3 linked regions of the uncultured Dysgonomonas sp. genome follow. The protein of the gene in region 2 interacts with the protein of the main gene of each other region in a pairwise test. Links are inferred from orthologs where the notes say so. Each region holds a gene or a part of one and is shown on either strand. Other genes may lie near its edges.

Region 1 (4,438 bases), 2.1 Mb from region 2 along the record:
GTGAAGAATCATGCAATTGAGTATCCATTTCCAGATAAGAATACAAATCACATTTATTGTCCTTTTTTCCGAACAGATATATTCCTGAAAAATTATATCAAAAACGGCCTGTAATAACAATAGTTTTTATAACTTTGTTCCCCTAAAAAAGTCGGATAATTAACACATCATGTCTTCAGAGAAAAAAATTAAAACAGCGTTAGTTTCAGTTTATCATAAAGATGGATTGGATGAGATCTTAAAGAAATTAGATAGTTTAGGTGTTCGTTTCATTTCTACAGGCGGAACGAAGAGTTTCATTGAATCGTTAGGCTTACCATGCGATGCGGTGGAAGATGTAACGGGTTATACTTCTATTTTGGGTGGACGGGTAAAAACATTACATCCGAAGATATTTGGTGGTATCCTCTGTCGCAGGGAACTACCTGAAGATATGAAACAAGTGAAAGCATACGATATACAAGAAATTGATCTGGTTATCGTAGATCTGTATCCTTTCGAAGATACAGTCGCTTCAGGTGCCAGTGAACAAGATATTATAGAAAAAATAGATATAGGTGGGATCTCCCTCATTCGTGCTGCGGCAAAAAATTTCAAAGATGTAATTATCGTTGCTTCAAAACAACAATATCAACCGTTGATGAGCCTGCTTGAAGAGAAGGCTGGGAAATCGGATATTACAGATCGAAAATTCTTTGCTAAAGAAGCCTTTTCGGTATCTTCTTCTTATGATACTGCCATATTCAATTATATGGACAATAATGAAGGAACTACGTTCCGTTATGCAGAAGATAACGCCATGCATCTTCGTTATGGAGAAAATCCACATCAGAAGGGTACATTCTATGGAGACTTCAATGCTATGTTCGATCAATTACATGGCCGGGAAATATCATACAACAATTTGTTGGATATAGAATCTGCTATAAGCCTTATCAGCGAATTCGACGAAACAACGGTCGCAATATTGAAGCATAACAATGCCTGTGGTATAGCGTCACGTCCTACCGTAGTAGAAGCATGGAAAGATGCTTTGGCCGGAGATCCGGTTTCAGCTTTCGGTGGTATCATCGTCAGTAACCGGAAAATAGATAAAACAGCAGCAGAGGAAATCAATAATATCTTCTTTGAAATAGTAATTGCACCCGAATATGATAAGGATGCACTTGAAATTTTGGAACAAAAGAAAAATCGCATTATCTTAGTGCAGAAACAAGGATTGACCGGAAATAAACAATTCCGTTCGCTCTTGAATGGTGTTTTAGTACAAGATAAAGATTTAAGTATACAAACAGCAGACGATTTAAAGTTAGTAACAAACAGACCTCTGCAAGGTACAGAACTTGAAGACTTGCTGTTTGCCAACAAATTAGTGAAGCATACTAAATCGAATGCCATCATTTTGGTTAAAAATAAACAACTGTGTGCCGGAGGTACCGGACAGACTTCGCGTGTGGATGCATTGAAACAAGCGATAGAGAAGGCCAATTCTTTTGGCTTTAATCTCGATGGTTCTGTTATGGCATCCGATGCATTCTTTCCGTTTCCCGACTGTGTGGAAATAGCAGGCAATGTAGGCATCACAGCTGTAGTACAACCGGGAGGATCGGTGAAAGATAATTTATCGGTTGAATATTGTAACGAACACAATATTTCGATGGTAATGACTGGTATACGTCACTTTAAACATTAATAATTAACTGGTTAGTAAGCAAATATAAACAAGCTCAAATATGGGATTATTCTCTTTCACGCAAGAAATAGCGATGGATCTTGGCACGGCCAATACTATCATAATACATAATGGCAGAATTGTTGTAGACCAGCCCTCAGTAATAGCACTGGAACGCAAAACAGGGAAAGTTATTGCTGTAGGGGAACAGGCCAGACAGATGCACGGTAAAACCCATGAAGACATCCGTACTGTAAGACCATTGAAAGATGGTGTAATTGCAGATTTTACGGCTGCCGAACAGATGATTCGCGGATTGATAAAGATGTTCAACAATAAGAGTCGTCTTTTCTCTCCGTCGTTACGCATTGTTATTTGTATCCCTTCGGGAAGTACCGAAGTGGAGACCCGCGCTATCCGCGACTCTGCAGAACATGCAGGAGGACGCGATGTGTATATGATATACGAACCAATGGCTGCGGCTCTGGGTATCGGTATCGATGTAGAAGCGCCGGAAGGAAACATGATCGTAGATATAGGCGGTGGTACAACAGAAATCGCTGTCATTTCCTTAGGTGGTATCGTATCTAATAAATCGATAAAAATTGCAGGCGACGACCTTACTGAAGATATTCAGGAATATATGGGACGCCAACACAATATCAAAGTAGGGGAGCGTACAGCAGAAAATATAAAGATAGCTGTTGGTGCAGCTTTAACAGAGCTACCGGATGAGGAAGTTCCGGAAGATTTCATCGTACACGGACCAAACAGAATGACATCATTGCCGATGGATATTCCTGTATCATATCAAGAAATGGCTCATTGTCTCGATAAATCTTTATCCAAAATGGATTCAGCTATTCTGAGTGCTTTGGAACAAACACCTCCCGAATTATATGCTGATATTGTTCGCAATGGTATTTATCTGACAGGAGGAGGCGCTTTACTAAGAGGTCTCAGCAAGCGTTTTTCAGACAGAATAGGCATACAGTTCTACGTTGCCGAAGATCCGCTTCACGCAGTGGCTAAAGGAACAGGAATTGCCCTGAAAAATATTGAGAAATTCAATTTCTTGATGCGGTAAGGTATTCAGGATTATTTCTTATACCTAACTGATTTATAATAGATAAGAACAGATTATGCGCAACCTGATAAACTTTTTATTAAAGAATAGTTCCTGGTTTGTTTTCATTTTACTTGAAATAATCTGTTTCTATTTCGTTTTTAGCGGAAATTCGTACCAGAAAAGTGTATACTTAAACTCTTCCAATGAAATAACGGGAAGAGTTTATGCTATATCAGGAAGTATCTCTTCCTATTTTGGATTAAGAACAGAAAACCAGCAGCTTCTACAAAAAAGTGCTGAACTACAAGCTGAAATAAACGAACTGAAAGATTATATATTCACAATAGAAGCCGATTCGTTGAAAACAGAAGCTTTCCTTCGCGATTCGTTAGGACGAAGAGTTGAGCCGCATTTCGTTATTGCCCGGGTAGAAAAAAACAGTATCTCTCTTGTGGATAACTATATGATTATCAACAAAGGTAAGAATAATGGTGTACGCGCCGATATGGGTGTTGTTTCTCAACAGGGAATAGTCGGTGTTGTTATTGATGCCAGTGCCAATTATGGTATAGTGCAGCCGGTATTGAATCCACATAGTCGATTCAGTTGTAAGATATTGAATTCGAATGCTGCAGGCATACTTATCTGGGAAGGAGGAGACCCTCGTTATGCAATGCTTACCGAATATCCCAAATATGAGGATGTACAGATAGGTGATACGATTGTAACAACCGGCTTTTCAGACTTCTTTCCCGAAGGAATAATGGTAGGCACAATAGAAGAATACAAGAGTGAGACAGATGATAATTTCAACAGTTTGAAAGTGAAGTTATCTACAGATTTTGGCTCCCTCAAAAATGTTCTTCTCATTAATAATACCAATGAGGAAATAAAAGAACTGGAGAATAAGATTAAAACCAAGAATGTTAAAAAGTAGTGTCCTAAAATATGCTTTGATGTTTGTACTGCTTGTATTATTACAGGTATTGGTACTTAACAGGATTTCTTTTCTAAGTTATGCTGTACCTTTTGCATATATCTACTTTATACTAAAGTTGCCGGTCGGATTCAATAGAAATTTATCCACGTTATTGGGATTTATGCTTGGCTTCATTATTGATATCTTTTGTAATACGCCGGGTATAAATGCTGCAGCTACTACGCTTATTGGTTTCCTCTGTCGCCCTGTACAAGGATTATTCTTTATGATAGACGATTATGATGAACAAACACCCGGACTGAGACTATTAGGGGCCGCATATATGAAATTTGCATTCTTTTTGACCCTTATACACCATGTAGTATTGATCTCAATAGAGTCATTCTCATATTTCAATATAAAACTTGTCTTAATAAGGATACTACTATCTACAGTACTCACAACTATCCTTATTTTTGCATTTGAAGGATTTTCGTTAAAGCAAAAGAGTTCATGGCAAAAATCAACTTAGACCTCACTAAACGAAAATATGTTTTAGGCGGAATAGCCTGCAGCATAGTACTTATATATATAGTTCAATTATTCAATCTGCAGATAGTCAAGAGTGAATACAAAAGTTCTGCCGATGGAAATGCATTCTTTAATAGAACACTATACCCCTCGCGCGGAAAAATATCGGACAGGAACGATAAACTTCTTGTTTTTAACCAGCCTACATACGATCTTGTATACATTCCCCGCGAAGTACAGCCTTTTG
Region 2 (4,491 bases):
TCGAGACGTTTCACCGCATACCTTCCCATTGCCACCGGAGCAATAAAAGAAGACTTTGCAAAGACCGACTTATACAAATTTGCACTATTTTTGCATAATGATAAGTTCTGGAACGCACAAATTGAGCAAATTGTGGTCCTACCTAATCAGGATATAAAATTAATACCCCGTGTGGGTGATCACCAGATTATTTTGGGAAACCTATATGGATATAAAGAAAGGCTGGATAAACTCTTGGCTTTTTATGAAAACGGACTTAACGAAACGGGATGGAACAAGTATTCCGTTATTAATTTGAAGTTTGACAAACAAGTTGTCTGTACAAAACGTTAAATGAAGAATAGATATTTTGCCGGTTTTATCCAAACCGGTTTATAAAGATAGGAATTATATGGAGCAATCAGGATTTATAGTAGGCATCGACTTAGGTACATCCAAGATAATTGGAGTAGTAGGTCGTAAGAACGAGCAGGGAGTGATTTCCATTCTTGCATCGGAAAGTATTCCTTCCGATTCGTGTGTAAAATACGGTGTAATATACAATATAGACGAAGCGGCAGGTAAGATTAAGAAACTTATCAACTTGCTCGAGAACAAAACAGGAAAGAAAATAGGGAAAGCGTATGTATCGGTTGCCGGAAAATCACTTCGGGCAATAGAGCATAAAGAAACCAAATTATTGGATGGAACAACGCCTATCACTTTTGCTTTGTTGGATAATCTGGAACAACAGGCGAAGCTAAATAAACCTGAGTTTTTTACTAACTACAGTGTTCTTGCTCCCGAATACTATCTGGACGGAAACTATGAAGAAGACCCTATAGATAAAATAGGCTCTACTCTCGACGGTCATTACCGTCTGGTTATAGGCCGCCCGAATATAAAGACCAATCTGGCAAAAAGTATAACCGAGAAAGCCCAGATAGAAATTGCAGGCTACATAGTAGGACCTGTTGCTGCCGGAGCGCTGGTACTTGACGAACACGACAGGCAGGCGGGATGCGCCCTAGTCGATTTTGGGGCAAGTACTACAACTCTTTCCATATACAAAGGCGGTTTGTTGCGGTTCATGTCAGTCATACCATTTGGCGGGCGTACTATAACGAAAGACGTACAGGAGCTTGGCTTCGTTTTCGAATCTGCAGAGACTTACAAAATCCGTTACGGAAAATTAGGAAAAGAGAAGAATAAGGCAGCTGCAGACGTTTCTCCCGATGTAGATTTAAGAGAACTGAACAAAGTGATACAACTCCGTCAGGATGAAATTATACTGAATGTTATCAATCAGATAAAACTATCAGGATATGCAGATGAACTGGATGCAGGTATTATCATGATAGGTGGAGCGTCTCAGATGAACGGCCTGGTCGATTACCTTGCCGAAAAATCACAACTTCCGGTAAAACGTGCAGTAGCAAAACGCGTATACATAAACAATGCAGCCGAATTGCTTCAGAATCCTTTATATACACAGGCATTGAGTCTGTTGCTTTTTGCAAATGAAAATTGCGAGAAGAAAGAAGTTGTGATGCCTAAGGTAGAACCTGTAATTGCTCCCACTCCGACCCTTACCCCTCCTGTTGAAGAGGAAGAAGAACCGGAGGAAGATACAAAGAAAAATAAAAAGCACAAGAAGCAAAAAGACGGCAAACAAACAACTTTGTTTGGCTTTTTTGAAAAAATACAGAACTTCGGAGGAACAATGTTCAACGACGAAGAGTAAATGCAGTAATAAGTAAAATAAATATAAGCTAACAGCTATCAGCTAAAAATAAACAACCTCTAAAATATGGATGAAAAAATACTTGATTTCCAGTTTCCAAAGAAAACCCAAACTATAATAAAAGTAATTGGTGTAGGAGGTGGCGGTGGTAACGCCGTGAATCATATGTACAACGAAGGAATACACGATGTATCGTTTGCATTGTGTAACACAGATAATCAGGCTCTTTGCGAATCTCCTGTAGAAACCCGTGTCCAGCTGGGACGGAAAACAACGGAAGGCCTTGGAGCGGGCAACCGTCCGGAAGTAGCCAAAGCTGCGGCGGAAGAAAGTCGCGACGATCTGGAAAGACTGCTTAACGACGGTACCAGAATGGCCTTCATCACTGCCGGTATGGGAGGTGGCACAGGTACAGGTGCAGCACCTGTAGTAGCACGTATTGCCAAAGATATGGGAATCCTTACAGTAGGAATTGTGACTATTCCGTTTGTTTTCGAAGGCCGTAAAAAGATAATACAGGCTCTTCGCGGCGTTGAAGATATAGCGAAGAATGTAGACGCATTGCTCGTTATCAACAATGAGCGACTGATAGATATATATGCGGACCTTACTATTCCGAATGCCTTTGCAAAAGCGGATGATACATTGACTATCGCGGCAAAAGGCATCGCTGAAATAATCACCGTACACGGTCATATCAATCTTGACTTTGCCGATGTGAAAACAATACTCAAAGATGGCGGGGTTGCCATCATGAGTAGCGGATACGGTGAAGGTGAAAGCCGTGTGGAAGATGCGATTGTAAACGCGCTACACTCTCCGTTGTTGAATAACAATGATGTATTTGATGCCAAGAAAATATTATTCAATATATATTCAAGCGACGAGAATCCTCTTATTGTAGAAGAGATGGAAGCTGTAGCTAATTTTATGAAACGCTTCGGCCCAGAAATCGAAGTAATCTGGGGTACAGCTACCGATAAGAAACTGGGAGAAAAAGTGAAGATAACTCTCCTTGCTACAGGATTTGGTATGTCCAGCATTCCGGGTATAGATGAGCATTACCGCGAAATGACAGAAGAGGAGGAGATGCTCGAAGAAGAACGTATAAGGACAGAGGAAGAAGAAAAACGCCGCATTAACGAGATGATAGAAAAGCACTACGGAAAAGACGGTGTGCAGACAATGGCGGTAAGAACATCTTTCTTTACCCCAAAGCCGATTATCTTATCTACGGAAGAACTGGATAATGACCGCATTGTGGATGCGCTGGAAAATACTCCTGTATTTAAGCGTGACGATAAATTTAATCCGGGAGAATATAAGCCCGAAGCAAAGAAACCGGGGGAACTATTCTGATTCGATAGTGTTACATTTGACCCTTTCTGTTACTTAATAAAACAATATAATAAAAAACATATAACCATGAACTTATTCGATCAAGTTAGTGAAGGAATAAAAGATGCAATGCGTGCGAAAGATAAAGTAAGACTGGAAGCATTGCGTGGTGTCAAAAAAGAATTCATAGAGGCCAAAACTGCAAAAGGGGCTAATGATGAACTTTCCGACGAAGCGGCTATCCAGATACTTCAGAAGATGGCTAAGCAACGTCGCGACAGTGCTGCTATCTATACCACACAGAACCGTGCAGACCTTGCCGAAAACGAACTGGCAGAACTGGCAGTTATAGAAGCATTTCTCCCTAAACAATTATCGCAGGACGAACTGGATACTAAAATCGGTGAAATCATCGCTCAGGTTGGAGCAACTTCACCTGCCGATATGGGCAAAGTAATGGGTGTAGCTACAAAGGCATTAGCAGGAGTTGCAGCAGGTAAAGCTATTTCCGAGACGGTTAAGAAGCTATTGAGCAAATAAAATAGATGGGGATAATCTATACAATATAAGAGCAGGGTGTAATAAACATCCTGCTTTTTCGTTTTTATATTGCGTTTTAAATCTGTAAAATCAGAATATTTATATTATACTTGTATAGCCTAATCTAAAAAATGTACTGACTATGAAATTGAAAATTTCCCTGTATTTATTAATTTCTTTCCTATTCCTTTTGAATACAGCGATGAGCTGTGATGAAAAAGAGGGTGGAGAGCCTAAAGCCGTAACCATAAAGGCTATAGAACTTTATAATATCAACAATGAAGGTCAGGGGCCAGTTATTTCTGATGAACCTATAAAAAAAGAAGCCTACATGATCGGTATCCGCTATTTGATTGAAGAGAATGAAGAAACAACAGGACTTTACTATAGAGTAAGCGATAATATCAAGTCGGAACAAATAGTATCTAATGTGGATATAGGAGAAGAATATCCTGCCGGGAGTGATATATCCGGTTTGTTTACAAAGACTTCATATACTTCAATACTGCTGGACAACGCTTTTGTTTTAAAGAAATCAATCCCTGCCGGAACTTATTCTTTTAAAGTGATTTTAACGACTAAGGAAGACAAAGTGATGGAGGCCAGTACCAATCTGATAGAATTATATTAATAATGAAGAAGATGTTATTTTTCATCATGGGTCTGATTGTGTTTTCGAGTAGCCATGCGCAGGAAAAGAAATTTTGGTTGGATTTTGAGGTAGAACAAACCTTCGGATTGAATCAGTGGTTCGACAATGAGGATATAAATAAAGGATTGAGGAAAAACAGGACGACAGATTTGAAAAGCAGAATAAATTTTCTAATATCCCGAAATATAGGCGTTTATTCTGATCTTTCGATATCGTTATATTCTTATAATAAGGATTA
Region 3 (4,549 bases), 380 kb from region 2 along the record:
GCGCATTGTTTACGCTGGCTACAAAAGAAGGATTTAAGAAATATGTAATCCCTGATAATGTAGGAGGACGCTATTCTGTGTTGACTCCGGTGGGCTTACTTCCCATCGCATTAGCAGGAATCGATATTCGTCAGTTGGTTGCAGGCGCTGCATATATGGAAAAAGAAACCGCTCCGGCTGTACCTTTCGAAAAAAACATTGCTGAAATATATGCCGTTACACGTAACGAACTATATAAGACTGGCAAGAAAATAGAAATCCTCGCTAACTTCAACCCGAAGTTGCACTACATCGCAGAATGGTGGAAACAACTTTACGGAGAGAGCGAAGGCAAGGAAAATAAAGGCATCTTCAATGCTGCTGTTGACTTTACTGCCGACCTTCACTCTATGGGACAATGGATACAGGAAGGTGAACGTTCTATCTTCGAAACTGTTATATCAGTGGCTCAACCGAACGAAACATTGACAGTGCCTACTGATGAGGAAAATCTTGACGGACTGAACTTCCTTGCAGGCAAACGCATCGATTTCGTAAACAAAATGGCTGAACTGGGCACTCAATTAGCTCACGTTGACGGAGGTGTACCAAATATCAAAGTGGAATTACCTAAGTTGGATGCATACAGCATCGGACAGTTGCTATACTTCTTCGAAAAAGCATGCGGTATCAGCGGGTATATCTTAGGAGTGAATCCATTCGACCAACCGGGAGTGGAAGCATATAAGAAAAATATGTTCGCCCTCCTTGACAAGCCGGGTTTTGAAAAGGATAGCGAAGCTATTAAGAAAAGATTATAATACAAAAGCCATTAGTAAATAAGGGTGTGTCAAAAGCAAATTGCACTATCAAATTGTTACCCTCTTTGTCATTCTGAATGCAATGAAGAATCTCGACCATCCAGACACGAGATGTTTCACTCCGTTCAACATGACAAACAGAATGTGAAAATTACTTTCGACACACCTTCATTCGCTAACAGCTATCAACTAAAAATATGATAGAAAAAAAACACTTACTCGGTATGACCATGGATGACTTCTATGGCGTGGCCGGCGAGTGCGGTCTACCCAGATTTGCTGCAAAGCAAATCGCAGATTGGGTATACAAGAAAAGAGTAACATCAATAGAGCAGATGACAAATATCTCTGTAGCAAACAGGGCTTTGTTGTCGGAAAAATACGATGTGGGAAGATATATCCCGCTCGAATTTCAGCAATCTGTAGATGGCACTGTTAAATATTTATTCAAAACGGAAAACGATAAACTTATCGAAGCCGTGATGATACCCGAAGACGACAGGGCTACGCTTTGTGTATCTTCACAGGTTGGATGTAAGATGAACTGCCTGTTTTGCATGACAGGAAAACAGGGATTTAACGGAAATCTTTCTGCCAACGAAATATTGAATCAACTTTATTCGGTTCGTGAAGCCGAAAATCTGACGAATGTTGTCTTTATGGGAATGGGTGAGCCTCTGGACAATTATGAGCAATTGAAAAAGACACTCGAAATTATGACCGCCGATTATGGCATGGCATGGAGTCCGAAAAGAATAACAGTATCTACAACCGGCGTTACGCCCAAGTTGAAACGTTTTCTGGATGAAAGCAATGCCCATCTGGCAATCAGCATCCATAGCCCGGAGAAAGATCAGAGGCTATCCATTATGCCGGCAGAAAAGGCTTTCCCTATAGCCGGGGTGATGGACTTATTAAAAGAATATGACTGGACAAAGCAACGACGCTTGTCTTTTGAATATATAATGTTTGATAATTTCAACGATTCACTCGTTCATGCCAAAGAACTGGCGCAGATGCTCAGGGGAATCGAATGCAGGGTAAATCTTATACGTTTCCATGCGATACCGAATGTGGATCTGAAAACATCGACAAAGGAAAAGATGGAGGCATTCAGGGATTATCTGACAAGTAAAGGTGTTACTTCGACCATACGCGCATCGCGCGGCGAAGATATATTTGCGGCGTGTGGCATGTTGTCGACAATGAAAAGTAAAAAGAATGAAGAATAATCAGGTTATATTTAACGGGATCCATGATGGGAAGATGACTTTGCCGAAAGACTTTGCCGTTCTTTTTCCTAAAATGACCCGGTTATTGGATAAAGCATATAAAGTAGAATTTACGCTGAACGGCAATCAGCGGTTCCGGCAGTATATATGGACGCTCAACGGCGGAAGTACTATCGGCTGGCTTTGTAAACTGGAACATTGTGTGCCCCAGGGGCGTAATATTATACCCGAGCACATTCTGCTATCCCAAAATATGGGAGGGATTGTAGAATATTGGCTCGAAGATAATACTATGGAGGCGGAGAGTTTCATAGATGCCAATCAGTTTACATTCTCGCTGGTAGATTCCACGGTCGGTATCGGAGGATGGGAACAAAACTATGCTGATGAATGTAAGTTGCAGGGTATAGAACCGATGAATACGTCCGACTTTCTGACTTTTGCTCTCGAAACGAATGGGAATACGACTTTCTATAATCATAAAACAAAAGAAGTTTTCGTTTATTTACATGACGACTATTCACCATTCGAGATTACACCACACAAAGGTCATCCGTTATGTACAATTTATCAATACGATAAAGCCCCGACTTTTGTTGACTTTGTCGAAACCCTGGCCGGACAATGGCTACAGGTTATAGAATCTAAAAACTAAATCAAACTATGATAAAAGTAGGTATAACACAAGGTGATATAAACGGGATAGGATACGAAGTTATTCTGAAAACATTTGCAGATATCCGGATGGCAGAGATGTGCATCCCTGTCATTTACGGTTCGGCAAAAGTAGCATCCTTTCATCGCAAAGCAATGGAATTACAACCTGTATCTTTCAATCAGATAAATAGTGCAAAAGATGCAGTGGTAAACAAAGTGAATATCATCAACTGTATTAATGAAGATACTAAAATCGAAATAGGGCAATCGACCGCAATAGCAGGAGAAGCAGCATATAAATCGCTTGAAAAGGCAGTTGCTGACCTTAAAAGCGGACTGATCGACGTCCTGGTGACCGCCCCTATCAACAAACATAATATTCAGCGTGAAGATTTCCATTTCCCCGGGCATACGGAATATCTTGAAGAACGGTTCGGTAAAGACGGAGATAAAAGCCTGATGATCCTTATCAAGGATTCGCTCCGTATAGCTCTTGTAACAGGGCATATCCCGTTGGCTGATGTACCGAAATCATTGACAAAGGAAAAAATAATGGACGCTGCTATCCGCTTCGAAGCCAGCCTGAAACGCGACTTCAGAATTGGGAGGCCGCGTATCGCAGTACTATCCCTTAATCCGCACGCAGGAGAAAACGGCTTACTGGGAACAGAAGAGAATGATATCATCACTCCTGCCATAAAGGAATTACAGGACAAGAAGGTACTTTGTTTTGGGCCTTATCCTGCCGATGGTTTTTTTGGGGCAGGTGAATTCGCCAAATTCGACGGTATACTGGCAATGTATCACGATCAGGGTTTAGCTCCTTTCAAGACCCTGGCCATGGAAGACGGCGTTAACTTTACAGCCGGATTACCTATTATCCGCACATCTCCGGCTCACGGAACAGCCTATGGTATAGCCGGAAAGAATGAAGCATCGGAAGAGTCTTTCCGCCAGGCCGTCTATATGGCGATAGACACTTTCGGAAACAGGATAGAATTTGATAAAGCACATGCCAACCCTTTGAAGAAACTCTATGTAGAAAGAGGCGGCGATAACGAAGTACTTGATTTGACTACTGAAGAATAATTTTTTTCACTTTCAGATTAAACCTTTTTGATTGACTTTAGTCAAAAAATATTAATATTTATGAATTATGCTATAATAGCAGCAGGAGAAGGCTCCAGACTGGCTCAAGAAGGTGTTACTTTGCCGAAGCCTTTGGTAAAGCTGGATGGCAAGGAAATGATTCGCCGTTTGATTGATATTTTCCTCAAGAATGATGCTTCTTCGATAAGTATTATTATTAACGAGGAAATGATACAGGTTCAGGATTATATATCCAAATTAAAGCTTGATGTACCGTTTAACGTTGTGGTGAAATCTACCCCCAGTTCGATGCATAGTTTTTTTGAACTGAGAAATTTCCTACGGGATGGAAAATTCTGTCTGACAACAGTCGATACCATATTCAAAGAAGATGAATTCGGCAACTTCATACAGGCTTTTGCCTCAGATGAAGATAATGACGGAATGATGGCCGTAACAGACTATATAGACGACGAAAAGCCATTATATGTGGACGTTGACAGTAAAATGAATATAAAGGGATTTCTTGATAATTCGGATAATTGTAAGTATATATCGGGTGGAATTTACGGACTCACCCCAAAAGCAATAGATACATTAGAATCCTGCCTCGAAGCAGGGCAGTCACGGATGCGCAATTTCCAACGACAGCTGGTAACTGATAACCTGAATCTGAAAGCATTTCCTTTTGTTAAGATTGTTGATGTAGACCATGCAGAAGATATTAAGAAGGCGGAGCAATTTGTAAAAAATAAAGATGTCAAAAATTAG

The links.
Region 1: the proteins of ftsZ (region 2) and QZL88_RS00625 interact in binary tests that used the Escherichia coli proteins (3 or more experiments, as listed by UniProt). The link is inferred for uncultured Dysgonomonas sp. from one-to-one orthologs.
Region 3: the proteins of ftsZ (region 2) and rlmN interact in binary tests that used the Escherichia coli proteins (3 or more experiments, as listed by UniProt). The link is inferred for uncultured Dysgonomonas sp. from one-to-one orthologs.

The regions. Positions count from the first base shown.
Region 1 is NZ_LT599032.1:145,296-149,733, forward strand. What follows is about bases 930-3,746. They hold QZL88_RS00625 (rod shape-determining protein), read left to right. Parts: upstream 930-1,733; coding sequence 1,734-2,759; downstream 2,760-3,746. Other genes in these bases: purH (bifunctional phosphoribosylaminoimidazolecarboxamide formyltransferase/IMP cyclohydrolase), read left to right, coding at 930-1,693; mreC (rod shape-determining protein MreC), read left to right, coding at 2,815-3,678; mreD (rod shape-determining protein MreD), read left to right, coding at 3,698-3,746. Also shown: QZL88_RS00615 (cation diffusion facilitator family transporter), read left to right, coding at 1-20; more of purH, read left to right, coding at 170-929; more of mreD, read left to right, coding at 3,747-4,192; mrdA (penicillin-binding protein 2), read left to right, coding at 4,174-4,438. UniProt on the Escherichia coli protein: Forms membrane-associated dynamic filaments that are essential for cell shape determination. Acts by regulating cell wall synthesis and cell elongation, and thus cell shape.
Region 2 is NZ_LT599032.1:2,268,357-2,272,847, forward strand. Bases 1,066-3,935 are described here. They hold ftsZ (cell division protein FtsZ), read left to right. Parts: upstream 1,066-1,789; coding sequence 1,790-3,082; downstream 3,083-3,935. Other genes in these bases: ftsA (cell division protein FtsA), read left to right, coding at 1,066-1,723; QZL88_RS09415 (GatB/YqeY domain-containing protein), read left to right, coding at 3,149-3,601; QZL88_RS09420 (DUF5034 domain-containing protein), read left to right, coding at 3,744-3,935. In the rest of the region: QZL88_RS09400 (hypothetical protein), read left to right, coding at 1-333; more of ftsA, read left to right, coding at 392-1,065; more of QZL88_RS09420, read left to right, coding at 3,936-4,232; QZL88_RS09425 (hypothetical protein), read left to right, coding at 4,235-4,491. UniProt on the Escherichia coli protein: Essential cell division protein that forms a contractile ring structure (Z ring) at the future cell division site. The regulation of the ring assembly controls the timing and the location of cell division.
Region 3 is NZ_LT599032.1:1,886,663-1,891,211, forward strand. What follows is about bases 87-3,014. They hold rlmN (23S rRNA (adenine(2503)-C(2))-methyltransferase RlmN), read left to right. Parts: upstream 87-997; coding sequence 998-2,032; downstream 2,033-3,014. Other genes in these bases: QZL88_RS08020 (glucose-6-phosphate isomerase), read left to right, coding at 87-800; QZL88_RS08030 (hypothetical protein), read left to right, coding at 2,022-2,687; pdxA (4-hydroxythreonine-4-phosphate dehydrogenase PdxA), read left to right, coding at 2,696-3,014. In the rest of the region: more of QZL88_RS08020, read left to right, coding at 1-86; more of pdxA, read left to right, coding at 3,015-3,778; QZL88_RS08040 (sugar phosphate nucleotidyltransferase), read left to right, coding at 3,839-4,549; QZL88_RS08045 (hypothetical protein), read left to right, coding at 4,536-4,549.